DNA from 3 places in the Huintestinicola butyrica genome. Region 3 is predicted to be linked to each of the others. Evidence: predicted binding sites of a transcription regulator. Region 3 holds the regulator's gene; each other region holds the start of a gene.
The links. Region 3 encodes HrcA, which represses chaperone genes, less so after heat shock. Its sites were predicted from a motif close to TGTTAGCACTCNNNNNNNNNGAGTGCTAACA; they were not measured.

Region 1 (4,285 bases), on a different contig from region 3:
TGCTTTCGGTGCACAGGCTGTCAGAGCTTTTTGAAGTAACACCCGCACTGTTCAGGCTGATACCTTTCAGACTTCACACAGATTTCGAGCAGACCACCGAGTATGCAGCAAAGCGTCCCGCAACACTTGCCTGCTCGGGAAGATTTGCTTCCTTTGCTCAGCTGATAATCGGAGCAAACCGACTGAGAGGAACGATCTCCGCAGGAATAGCAATGCAGGCGGCAGAAATACTGCTGGGTATTCTGCTGACGCTGACGCTGGTGCTTCTCCATTCAATGGCAGAGCTTACGGTAACAAATATTCTGCTGTACAACCTGATATTTGTGGCGATATTTGCAATATTCAATGCAATACGAAAAGTTTAATATGTAATATGATCTCCCTGCATCACAAAGGTGCAGGGAGATTTTTTGTAATGTGAAGCCGAGAAACAAATAATAAAGCCCTGCACCGCAAAAACGGTGCAGAGCATCATATCATTCCTCAAGCCTTACAATAGACACAACGCTGCCGCTGTAGTCATCATATTCGCCGATGCTGCCCATGAGCCTGATGTCATCGTCAAGCTCTTCGGTCTCGACGATAAACTCCACCATGTCTCCGTGCCCCTCCCACAGCTCAACATAGCGGTTTGAGGGGTCGGTGTGGCAGTCTGCCTTGATGTCTCCCACAACGGCGGTAAAGGAGTTGCCCGAATCAAGGGTTATCTCAAACCGCTCCCCGCAGCTGTCGGCATAGGCTGTGCCAAGGGCAACGCACACATCTCCGTCAACACGCCTTATGCCTTGACTGTCGGTGTATGCGTGCTGCTGGAGGTCGTACTGAGCGGACGATGTATCGGTTATGGTGCGGTAATCCATATATGTTTTGAACTCGGTGTTCACATCGGGCAGTGGCAGGGACTTGTCATATGCGCAGGCATTCGAACCCACGGCAGCCAGCAGTGCGGCGGATAATACGGCAGCGGTCATCTTTTTCATAGGTTACATTCCTTTCACATTTATACTAATCTTCAATCAACCTACAGACAAATCCTCGGCTTTGCCTATAGAGCGATTGAAGATTAGTATTACAGAATTTTCTGACACGGTTTTATTCTTGACCGATTTTTTCTTGTTATACTAAGCACCAATTAAAAGCTATACAAAAATCGAGCATAATCTTGCATATATGGATTATGCGATGATTTTTTTGTCTATAGTTTTATTGGTGATTAGTATTATTCACATATAATAATATGAAAAGCAGGTGCGGAAAAGAACGGGAAAATTTTATGACAGATACAGATATAAACCGTCATATCATATGCGCCTGCACCGAATTTCCGCAAAACTTTTCCAAACCCCTTGCCAAGCCCGAAAATATATGCTACAATATAAATAATTTATATTTTTAAGGGAGCGATCATATGCCAATTTACGAATCGGGCGAAGATTATCTGGAGACTATACTTCTCCTTCACAGAAAAACAGGCTTTGTCCGTTCGGTGGATATTGCCGCTGAGCTCAATTACTCAAAGCCAAGCATCAGCCGTGCTATGAATATCCTCAAGGACGATGGCTTCATCACCGTTGAATCAGGCGGTCAGATAATGCTTACCGAAAAGGGCAAGGCAAAGGCTGAATCCATTTACGAGCGCCATGTTATCATAACCGAGTTCTTTGAAAAGGTGCTGGGCGTAGATCATGAGATAGCCGCTCACGATGCCTGCAAGATAGAACACATTATCAGCGATGAAAGCTATCAGAAGCTGAAAGAATTTACCGCTGAACATAAATTCCACGACTGATATTTTCCTCGGGTCTGTGATCCGAGGAATTTTTTTGTCTGCTGTTAGCACTCTGACGTCTCATCTGTTAGCACTCTTTTTGCGTGAGTGCTAAGTTTCATCATTCTATCACAAAAGCGTGATTTTTCTATCATAATAGGGCTGTATTATATAGACATCAAAAGGAGATAAGAAAGAGAGCAAAGGAAAGATGAAAGAAGATGGTTCCTATGCAATGCTTATCTCAATGATAATAATTAGATTTTAAAGGAGCGTTTTATATGTACGGATTAACACCTTTTGAAAGAAATTTCTTTGATTCAGTCAATGACTTTGACAAGGCATTTGCAAAGAGCGGCGTTCGTGCCTGCCGCACAGATATCAGAGAGGACGATGACAAGTTCATCATGGAGTCCGAGCTTCCCGGCTTTGACAAGGAAGATATCACCGTTGACCTCAACGGCAACTCACTTACACTGAAAGCAGAGCACAAGGCCGAGACCGAGGAGAGCAAGAAAGGCAAGTATATCCGCCGTGAGCGCTCCTATGGCTCTTACGAAAGAACATTCGATATTGCGGGCATTGATACCGAAAACATCACAGCAGATTACAAGAACGGTATCCTTACCATGGTGCTTCCCAAGAAGAAGCCTCAGGCTCCCGCTTCAAGAAAGCTTACAATAAACTGATAACATAAACATCAGCTTACAATATATAACGATCGGAGGAATCTATATGTACGGTTTAACTAATTACAGAAAAGGCGATTTTGATATCTTTGACCCCTTCAAGGGATTTTTCGACAATATGTCCGCTGACCCTTGCCGCACGGACATCAGGGACGAGGGAGACCGCTTCATAATGGAGTCCGAGCTTCCCGGTTTCAACAAAGAGGATATCTCAGTTGATATCAGCGGCAATTCTCTTACCCTCAAAGCCGAGCACAAGGCTGAGAACGAGGAGAAAAAGGAGGGCAAGTATATCCGCCGTGAGCGTTCTTACGGCTCATATGAGCGTTCCTTTGATATCACAGGCATCGACAGCGACAAGATCACTGCCGACTACAAGAACGGTATCCTGATAATGGTGCTCCCCAAGAAGCAGCCTGAGGCTCCCGCTTCCAAGAAGCTTACCATTAACTGATATCATATATATCATCACGGAGGACACTTCCATGTTTAAGCTGTAGATATAATGACAGTGACCCGTTAAAGCAGGTCACACAGCAATATACTACGAATGGAGGAATTTATATGTATGGCTTAACAAATTACAGAAACAATGAAAACAGTATCTTCAACCCCTTCAAGGATTTCTTCGGCGGACTTTTTTCCGATGATATGTCCGAAAACAGCTGCCGCACCGATATAAGGGACGAGGGTGACAGATATATTATTGAGTCTGAGCTTCCCGGATTCAATAAAGAGGATATCTCCGTTGATATCTCCGACGGCTATATGACCGTCAGCGCCGAGCACAGCACCGAGAACGAGGAGAAGGACGACAAGGGCAATTATATCCGCCGTGAACGCTCCTACGGTTCATTCAGCCGTTCCTTTGACATCTCGGACGTGGACGCTGACCATATCTCCGCCGAATATAAGAACGGCGTTCTCGAAATGATCCTCCCCAAGACTCAGACAACCAAGCCTGAGACACGGCGTCTTACAGTTGGATAACCTTGTTTTGCATGAGGCTGCACAGTCAGTTCTGCGCAGCCTCATGTTTTCTGAAAAGATCCCCATGAGCTGCGGGCAGATGTAAATTGCATAATCAGTTTTTGAATTATTCTACATTGATTGTGCATAGTGACGAAAATGCAGGTAATTGCATAAAAACACTTGATTTTTTCGCAGAACATGGTAAAATATATTTAGCACTCAAGAAATAAGAGTGCTAACACATGAATTGATTGACTGCTAACCGATAAAAAGGTAGGCGGCTATTATAGGAAGGAGTTTTTTATAATGAAAATCAAGCCACTTGCAGACAGAGTTGTTATTAAGATGGTTGAGGCTGAGGAAACCACAAAGAGCGGTATCATCCTTACAGGCAATGCCAAGGAAAAGCCCCAGATCGCTGAAATCGTCGAGGTTGGCCCCGGCGGAATGGTTGACGGCAATGAGGTCAAGATGACTCTTAAGGTTGGTCAGAAGGTTCTCGCTTCCAAGTACGCAGGCACCGAGGTCAAGCTCGATGGTCAGGAGTACACTATTCTCCGTCAGTCCGATATTCTCGCAGTTGTTGAGTAATCGGCATGATCTGAACAAATCCCATTTCAATTTTTGGAGGTAATTATAATGGCTAAGGATATTATTTACGGCGAAGAAGCCCGCAAGTCTTTACAGGCAGGTATTGATAAGCTTGCCGATACAGTTAAGATCACACTCGGCCCTAAGGGCAGAAACGTAGTTCTGGACAGAAAGTTCGGCGCTCCCCTTATCACAAACGACGGTGTTACAATCGCCAAGGAGATCGAGCTTGACAACGCTTTCGAGAACATGGGCGCACAGCTCG
Region 2 (4,285 bases), on a different contig from region 3:
CCGGAGCTGGAGATGCAGACAGGGTGAGATTTCAGCTTGTCGGATATCTTTGTTTCCTTTACCTTGCCATCAAGAGCTGCGGTGATGAATGAGAGCATATCCTTGTTTTCCTCGGCAAGCTTCTTGGTCTCTTCCTTTTCAGCCTCGGTGTCAATGCCAAGATCACCCTCGGAAACGTTCCTGAACTCCTTGTCGCCGTGGCGCATGAGCACCTTGACAGCAAACTCGTCCACGTTATCGGTGAGGTAAAGTATCTCATAACCCTTGTCACGAAGCAGCTCGGTCTGGGGGAGAGCCTGTATCTTCTCAACGCTGTCGCCTGCAGCATAGTAGATGTACTTCTGCTCTTCCTTCATTCTGGAAACATACTCATCAAGGGTGGTGAGCTTGTTTTCGTGGGAGGAGGTGAACATCAGCAGATCCTCAACAGCGTCCTTGTCTCTGCCGTAATTGTCGTAAACGCCGAACTTTATCTGGATACCGAAGGTCTTCCAGAACTGCTCGTACTTTTCACGCTCGTTGTTGAGCATCTTTTTCAGCTCGCTCTTGATCGTCTTTTCAATGGACTTTGCAATGGTTTTGAGCTGGTGATCGTGCTGAAGCATTTCACGGGAGATGTTCAGCGACAGGTCTGCGGAATCTACCAGACCTCTTACAAATGAGAAGTAGTCGGGGAGCAGGTCAGCGCACTTGTCGGAGATAAGCACGCCGCTGGAATAAAGCTGCAGACCCTTTTCGTAGTCCTTGGAGTAGAAGTTGAAAGGCGCTCTTGCGGGAATGAACAGCAGGGAATCATATGTAACGGTACCCTCGATCTTTGAGTGGATATATTTGAGAGGGTCGGTGTAGTCGAAGAACTTTTCCTTGTAGAAGTTGTTGTAATCCTCGGGTTTAAGCTCGTTCTTGTTCTTTCTCCAGAGGGGGACCATGCTGTTGAGGGTCTCGTTCTCGATAACGGTCTCGTAAGCGTCGTCGGAATAATCGTCCTCCTTGGCGTCAGCCTTTCTCTTAGTCTTTTCCACGTCCATCTTGATGGGGAAGCGGATATAGTCGGAGTATTTCTTTACAAGCTCCTTGATGGTGGAGGCTTCAAGATACTCGTCATAGCACTCGGTTTCGGTGTCGTCCTTGAGGGTCAGGCGAATTTCTGTACCAACGCTGTCCTTGTCGCACTCTTCAATAGTGTAGCCGTCAGCGCCGCTGGACTTCCACATATAAGCCTTGTCGGAACCGTAAGCCTTGGAACGGACCTCAACTTCCTTTGCTACCATGAAAGCGGAGTAGAAGCCTACGCCGAACTGACCGATGATATCAACATCGTCTGTCTTTTCGTTCTCGTTCTTGAACTTGAAGGAGCCGCTGTTTGCGATGATACCAAGGTTGTTTTCCAGCTCATCGGCGGTCATACCGATACCGTTATCGGAGATAGTGAGCACCTTGTTTTCCTTGTCGGCAGTTATCTCAATCTTGAAATCGTCCTTGTTCATGCCAACCTTGTCATCAGTAAGAGACTTGAAATACAGCTTGTCGATAGCATCGCTGGCGTTGGAGATAAGCTCACGGAGGAATATTTCCTTATGAGTATAAATGGAGTTGATCATCATATCAAGCAGACGCTTGGATTCTGCTTTGAACTGTTTTGTTTCAGCCATAATAACACATCCTTTTATGTAAATGTACTGTTCCCGAACGGAAGCAGTGGATTTTAGCACTTTCATCTTGTAAGTGTTAGCACTCTTTCTTTTTGAGTGCTAACATTAGTATATACCTTTCCTTTGGCAAAATCAAGAGCGGAATGCCAAATTTTACATTTTGTTCATATTTGGCATATCAGCGGCGCATTGCTGTTTATAATTATCCGTTGAATTATTCCCTGCGATATGCTATAATTATTCGGAAACTTTTTTGAAGAGAGGATCTCAGATGATAAAATTTATCGCCGCCGATCTTGACGGCACACTTCTGAACAGCAGTCATGCTCTTCCCGACGGCTTTATGGAGCTGGTGGAAAAGCTTTATGATATGGGCATCACCTTTGCCGCCGCTTCCGGCAGGCAGTATTACGGCGTGGAAAAGCTTTTTATGCCCGTGCGTGACAAGATGATGTTCATTGCCGAAAACGGCGGCGTGGCATATGAAAAGGGTCAGCTTATCTACTCCCTGCCCATGCCCGCCGATGATGTTCTTGCCATGGTGCATGAGGCGGAGAAGCTTTACGACAAGGGTGTGCGTATTCTGCTTTCGGGAGAGAACTGCGCATATGTGGCTGACAGCGACAAGGATTTTTCCGACAGCTGCAACACCTACTGCGCCCGCCTGAAAACGGTGAATGACTTCAGCGTGATACCGGACGACGACAGGATAATCAAGATAGCACTTTTTGACAAGAACGCCGAAACGCAGGTCTATCCTGCAATGAAGCGCTTTTCCGATGATTTCAACGTTATCCTTTCAAACACCTGCTGGGTGGATATCGTGGGAAAAACGGTCAACAAGGGCACTGCCGTAACAAAGCTTATGGAAAGGCTTGGCGCAGGCTATGACGAGGCAATGGTTTTCGGCGATTATCTTAACGACTATGAGATGATGAGCTGCTGCAAATACAGCTTTGCCATGGAAAATGCTCACCCGCAGCTTAAAAGTGCGGCGCATTATATTGCCCCCTCAAATGATGATAACGGCGTTGTCCGTGAGATAAAAGCTCATATCCCCGAGCTGAAAATATGACGTGGAATATTACAAAAGGAACTGATAATGGAACTTAAAGATAAAATTCAGAAGCAGCTGCTTAAAGTTAAATCCCCCTCAAGATACATCGGCGGAGAGTTCAACAGCGTTGTAAAGGATAAAAGCAAGGTAGATGTGCGCTTTGCTTTCTGCTTCCCCGACGCATACGACGTGGGAATGTCCCACATCGGCATGAAAATACTCTACTCCCTGAAAAATGCCCGTGAGAACTGGTGGTGCGAGCGTGTTTTTGCGCCGTGGCCCGATTACGAGGCGCTCATGCGTGAAAATGACATACCCCTTTACGGTCTGGAGAGCCTTGACCCCATAAAGGAGTTCGATTTCATCGGCTTTACTATTCAGTACGAGCTTTGCTACACAAATATCCTGAATATGCTTGACCTGGCAGGTCTGCCTGTGCCGGCGGCTGAACGCAGTGAAGATGACCCCATTGTAATTGCGGGCGGCCCATGCGTATGCAATCCCGAACCCCTGTGTGATTTTATCGACCTGTTTGTTATCGGCGAGGGCGAGGAAGCCAACCTTGAGCTGATGGAGCTTTACGAGCAGATGAAAAAGTCGGGCGAATACACAAAGCAGAGCTTCCTTGAAAGGGCTGCACAGATAGGCGGCATATATGTTCCGTCCTTCTATGACGTTTCCTACAAGGAGGACGGCAGGATAGAAAGCGTTGTGCCCAACCGTGCAGGCGTGCCAGAAAAGGTTACAAAGCGCATCATTGCCGACTTTGACAAGGTGTTCTATCCCGAAAAGTTCGTTATTCCCTTTTCCGAGATAGTTCACGACCGCTCCGTGGTTGAGGTGCTGAGAGGCTGCATACGTGGCTGCCGTTTCTGTCAGGCAGGCTTTATCTATCGTCCGTTCAGAGAGAAAAGGGCGGATACTATATTAAAAGAAGCCAAATGCCTTTGCAGCTCATCGGGCTATGAGGAGCTGTCACTTGCATCGCTGAGCACCAGCGACCATTACGATATCGAGGGCGTGCTTTCCAAGATGACGGGCTACACCGAGGGCGAGAGGATAAATCTTGCGCTGCCCTCCATGCGTATCGACCGCTTCAACAAGGAGCTTATGGAGCAGCTTTCCAAGGTAAGAAAAAGCGGACTTACCTTTGCGCCGGAAGCGGGAACGGCACGTCTCCGTGATGTTATCAACAAAAATCTCACGGAAGATGAGATAATGTCTGCCTGCTGCACGGCTTTCGAGGGCGGATATGCGGGAGTAAAGCTTTATTTCATGCTGGGACTTCCCACCGAAACGGACGAGGACATCATCGGCATAGCCGACCTTGCCAAGCGCATAGCAGACCTGTACTTTAATATGAAGGACAGACCGAGAGGTCAGAAGCTGAGCATTTCCATCAGCTGCGCCACCTTTGTGCCAAAGCCATTTACACCTTTCCAGTTTGAGCCGCAGATATCCGTTGACGAGATAAACCGCCGCCAGAAGCTGCTGCTTGACTGCGTAAAGGGCAAGCGATACATCAACGTAAGCTACCATAATTACAAGATAAGCGTTCTTGAAGCGGCTCTTGCCA
Region 3 (4,285 bases):
CGACCCTCACCAACGATAAGCCCGTCCTTTTTTCTTACGACCACCGCTCCCACAGGGACTTCCCCCGCAGCGGCAGCCTCCTTTGCAAGCTCAATGGCACGGCGCATATATTCTTCGCTCATTGCACACCGCCCAGGTTTATCACCACCTGCATTACCGCAAAGGACACCCACATTATCATGGAAGGATTGGTAACGCAGCACATAAAGCGCTCCCTGCGGTTAAGATACATCTCATAAAGCGGAAGGCTTATCTTGTTGCTGTGGTTCTTCATAAACGCTATAAGTGAAAATACGCCGATAGTCAGGTATATTACGACAATAATAAGGGTGATGATGATATATGTGTCCGCAAACCTGCCCGAATCCCTCACCACGGTCATAAAGTAGGAGCTGGCGCTGATAGTCACACGCATTAGCACCGCCGTGATAAACGAGCCTGTGCGAATGGAAAAGTAGCCTATCATCAGCGATGATACAAAGTGGAACAGATATGTTCCCGGATTTCCTATAGTGATAGCCGCAAATATGCTGGTGGCAACAAGGGCATATCCGTCGCCGAACTGCCTTAGCACCTGCATGATAAGCCCCCTGTGCATAAACTCGCTGAGAATGGGCACTATCAGCACGGACAGTATGCAGTACATCACTGACGGGACAGGCTCATCGGGGAGCCATATTCGGTTCATGCCGTCAACACCTATCATACCCACAAACAGGAACTCAAATTTCGAGAGCAGTATATTTATTCCCATAATGCACATTGCCATAGGGACTGCCATCAAAAACAGAGGCTTGTTGGATATTTTCACAGGCACAAGAACTCTCATGGGAATGCCTGTCTTGCTGACAATATAGAATATAGGTATAAGCCTGCGCAGTATGTTCACCACGTAGGTCATAACAATGGCAGGGCCTTCATCGCCCGTGAAAAAGCCCAGTGAATTATAAGAAAGGTCATGCACCGTTTTAAAGGGCGTAAAATAATCCACTGCGGTGACAAGAATGTTTATTACTATATATATGATAAGTGCATTTGCCACAAGGGAATGTATCCCCGTTACGGCGCTGCGCTCGACAGCCTCGGGATACTCGGTGATAAAGCCCTCGCCGTCACGGTATGTAAGCTCGTCGGAGTTGTCGAAAAAGTAGAAGCCGTAGTCCTGCTTGTGTTCGATACGCCATTTGCGGTACATCTCGTTATACTCTTTATCCTGAGCTTTAAGCGAAGCTATCCTGCTGTCGCTGGTATCATGCTTATGATTTTTTGCCAAGCCCTCACTCCCCTTTTGCAAACTGATACAATTAAGATTATTATACCACGCAAATATTTCTTAACTATTAACTTTTTAACAGTTTTCTGCGGATATCGGGCTTACTATTATAAATGCAAATAATATGAAGATATGAGTGCAATGCCCGTTCATTCACCGTTTCATCACAAAAATTCCGCTGTATCAGGCGGTTTGCGGGCATTTTAGCACTCAATGTGATAATTTGCTAAAAAATTTTGCAAAACCCCTTGACAAGTGGAAAAAATGGTGTATAATATAATTAGCACTCAGAGAGAAAGAGTGCTAACAGAGATAAATCCAAAGTGCTAATGAAAGCGGTGATAACCGATGGATGACAGAAAACTTAAGATCTTAGCTGCTGTCGTGAACGAATATATCGTCACGGGCGAGCCCGTCGGTTCCAAGACCATCGCCTCAATGCCCGATATCCGAGTTTCCCCCGCAACTATCAGAAACGATATGGCAATGCTTGAACAGCTGGGCTACCTTGAACAGCCCCACACCTCAGCAGGCCGTATCCCCACATACAAAGGCTACAAGCTTTATATCGACCAGCTGATGCCCGAAAAGGCACTCAGCGACAGCGAAAAGCAGATGCTTGACAATATGCTGGATTCCGATAATCCCGCCGAGGATGCTCTCATCGACAGTGCTTCAAAGGCTCTGGCAGAGATCACAAACTGCGTTACAGTGGTTTCAAGCATATCTCCCCAGTTCTCGGTAATAGCAAAGGTCGATGCGATACCCACAGGCAAGCGAATGTATGTGCTTCTGATGATAACCTCATCGGGCAGTATCCAGAACAAAATGTGCAGGCTGGAGTTTGATCTTACAAACGAACAGCTCCAGTTCTTCAACAACTATATGACTGAAAACCTCAGCGGAGTAAGCATTGACAGTCTTTCCGATGAGACCATCGAAAAGCTGGCGGAGGCTATGGGAACATACGCCGTAACGCTTACACCTCTGATGAACGGTATCAGGGAGCTTGCAAAGAGCTTTATGCAGAACGACGTTCATGTGAGCGGCGAGAAAAATCTCCTTGCAAGGAACGATATCGGTGCGGAAGATGTGATAAACTTCCTTGAACGTAAAAATGAATTCTCCAAGCTTCTGGACGACAGCTTCAGCGGTCTGAGGGTGATGTTCGGAGAGGACGGAGGATTTGTTATAAGCAATTCCAGCATGATCGTTTCGCCTATCAAAAAGGGCGGAAAGACAGCAGGTTCTCTGGGGCTGATAGGTCCCATGAGGCTTGATTATGCAAAGATCATACCCTATATTGAATATCTGACGGATAAGATCAGCGATATCCTTACGGAAAGCGCCGATGAACCGCAGCAGCCCGCACTTACAACTGCTGCACTTCCCGATGACAAAAACGGAAAGGATGATTAGATAAATGACAGAAGAAGTTAAGGACCCTTCACAGCAGACATCCGAAGCTGAGGAGAGCATGAAAAATGCTGCCGAAGCTGCTGAGACCGATGCAGCTGCCGATGTTGCAACTGAAACGGAAGCCGCAGCTGCCGAAGCAGATAAAACAGCTGAGCTTCAGCAGAAGATAGAGGCTCTTGAAAAAGAGCTTGCCGATGAAAAGGAGAAATATCTCAGACTTGATGCGGAATATTACAATTACCGCACACGTTCCCTCAAAGAAAAGCAGGACGCATACGACAATGCCCTTACAAAGGCTGTCACCGAAGTTCTTTCGGTAATAGATAACTTTGAAAGAGCGCTCACCGCCGAATGTGCCGACGCTAACTTCAAAAAGGGCGTTGAGATGATTTTCAGGCAGTACACCGCTATCCTCGAAAAGCTTGGCGTAAAGGAAATAGAAGCAGAAGGCAAGCCCTTTGACCCCAATTTCCACAACGCCGTAAGCCAGATCACAGATGAGAACCTGGGAGAAAACACCGTAGCGGCAGTTCTCCAGAAGGGCTACATCATGGGCAACAAGGTCATCCGCCACGCAATGGTAACAGTTGCAAATCCGTGATGACCGAACGCAAAAAATGAAAATCACAGCCGCTTAAAGCGACATTTTGAAAGGAAGAATTTATATGTCAAAGATTATTGGTATTGACCTTGGTACAACTAACTCCTGCGTAGCAGTTATGGAAGGCGGCTCCGCAGTCGTAATCCCCAACTCTGAGGGTGCAAGAACCACGCCTTCCGTTGTAGGCTTCACAAAGACAGGCGAAAGACTTGTTGGTCAGGTTGCAAAGCGTCAGGCAGTTACCAACGCTGAAAGAACCATTTCCTCTATCAAGAGACACATGGGTACCGACTACAAGGTTGACATCGACGGCAAGAAGTACACTCCTCAGGAAATTTCCGCTATGATCCTCCAGAAGCTTAAGGCTGATGCTGAGGCATATCTCGGCGAACCCGTTACAGAAGCTGTAATCACCGTTCCCGCATACTTCACCGACGCACAGCGTCAGGCAACAAAGGATGCAGGTCAGATCGCAGGTCTTAACGTAAAGCGTATCATCAACGAGCCTACCGCTGCGGCTCTTTCCTACGGCATCGATAAGGAACAGGATCAGACCGTTATGGTTTACGACCTGGGCGGCGGTACATTCGATGTATCCATCATTGAGATGGGCGACGGTGTTCAGGAAGTTAAGGCTACCGCAGGTAACAACCACCTGGGCGGCGATGACTTCGACCAGAGAATAATCAACTGGATGATCGAGTCCTTCAAGGCTTCCGACGGAATCGACCTTACCAAGGATAAGATGGCTATGCAGAGACTCAAGGAAGCAGCAGAAAAGTCCAAGATCGAGCTTTCCTCCACTCCTTCCTCTATGATAAATCTCCCCTACATCACAGCTGATGCAACAGGTCCTAAGCACCTTGAGCTTACTCTTACAAAGGCTAAGTTCGATGAGCTTACCCACGACCTCGTTGAATCCACAATGGGCCCCGTAAAGCAGGCTCTTTCCGATGCAGGCCTCAAGCCCGCTGATATACACAAGGTACTCA

Region 1: OCV68_RS00265 (Hsp20/alpha crystallin family protein) is a predicted target of HrcA. The motif match lies at 1,855-1,885, and genes of this name have one in related genera.
Region 2: htpG (molecular chaperone HtpG) is a predicted target of HrcA. The motif match lies at 1,727-1,757, and genes of this name have one in related genera.

Annotation. Positions count from the first base shown of each region.
Region 1 covers NZ_JAOQKB010000001.1:59,342-63,626, reverse strand. The annotation lists gene OCV68_RS00280 (hypothetical protein) at 1-365, shown strand, start outside; gene OCV68_RS00275 (hypothetical protein) at 477-980, opposite strand; gene OCV68_RS00270 (metal-dependent transcriptional regulator) at 1,415-1,789, shown strand; gene OCV68_RS00265 (Hsp20/alpha crystallin family protein) at 2,050-2,457, shown strand; gene OCV68_RS00260 (Hsp20/alpha crystallin family protein) at 2,504-2,911, shown strand; gene OCV68_RS00255 (Hsp20/alpha crystallin family protein) at 3,022-3,447, shown strand; gene OCV68_RS00250 (co-chaperone GroES) at 3,736-4,020, shown strand; gene groL (chaperonin GroEL) at 4,069-4,285, shown strand, end outside.
Region 2 covers NZ_JAOQKB010000001.1:202,264-206,548, forward strand. The annotation lists gene htpG (molecular chaperone HtpG) at 1-1,652, opposite strand, end outside; gene OCV68_RS00935 (HAD family hydrolase) at 1,924-2,727, shown strand; partial or broken gene OCV68_RS00940 (TIGR03960 family B12-binding radical SAM protein) at 2,755-4,285, shown strand, end outside.
Region 3 covers NZ_JAOQKB010000014.1:27,164-31,448, forward strand. The annotation lists partial or broken gene OCV68_RS12555 (nucleoside deaminase) at 1-122, opposite strand, end outside; gene OCV68_RS12560 (CPBP family intramembrane glutamic endopeptidase) at 119-1,273, opposite strand; gene hrcA (heat-inducible transcriptional repressor HrcA) at 1,622-2,692, shown strand; gene grpE (nucleotide exchange factor GrpE) at 2,697-3,293, shown strand; gene dnaK (molecular chaperone DnaK) at 3,358-4,285, shown strand, end outside.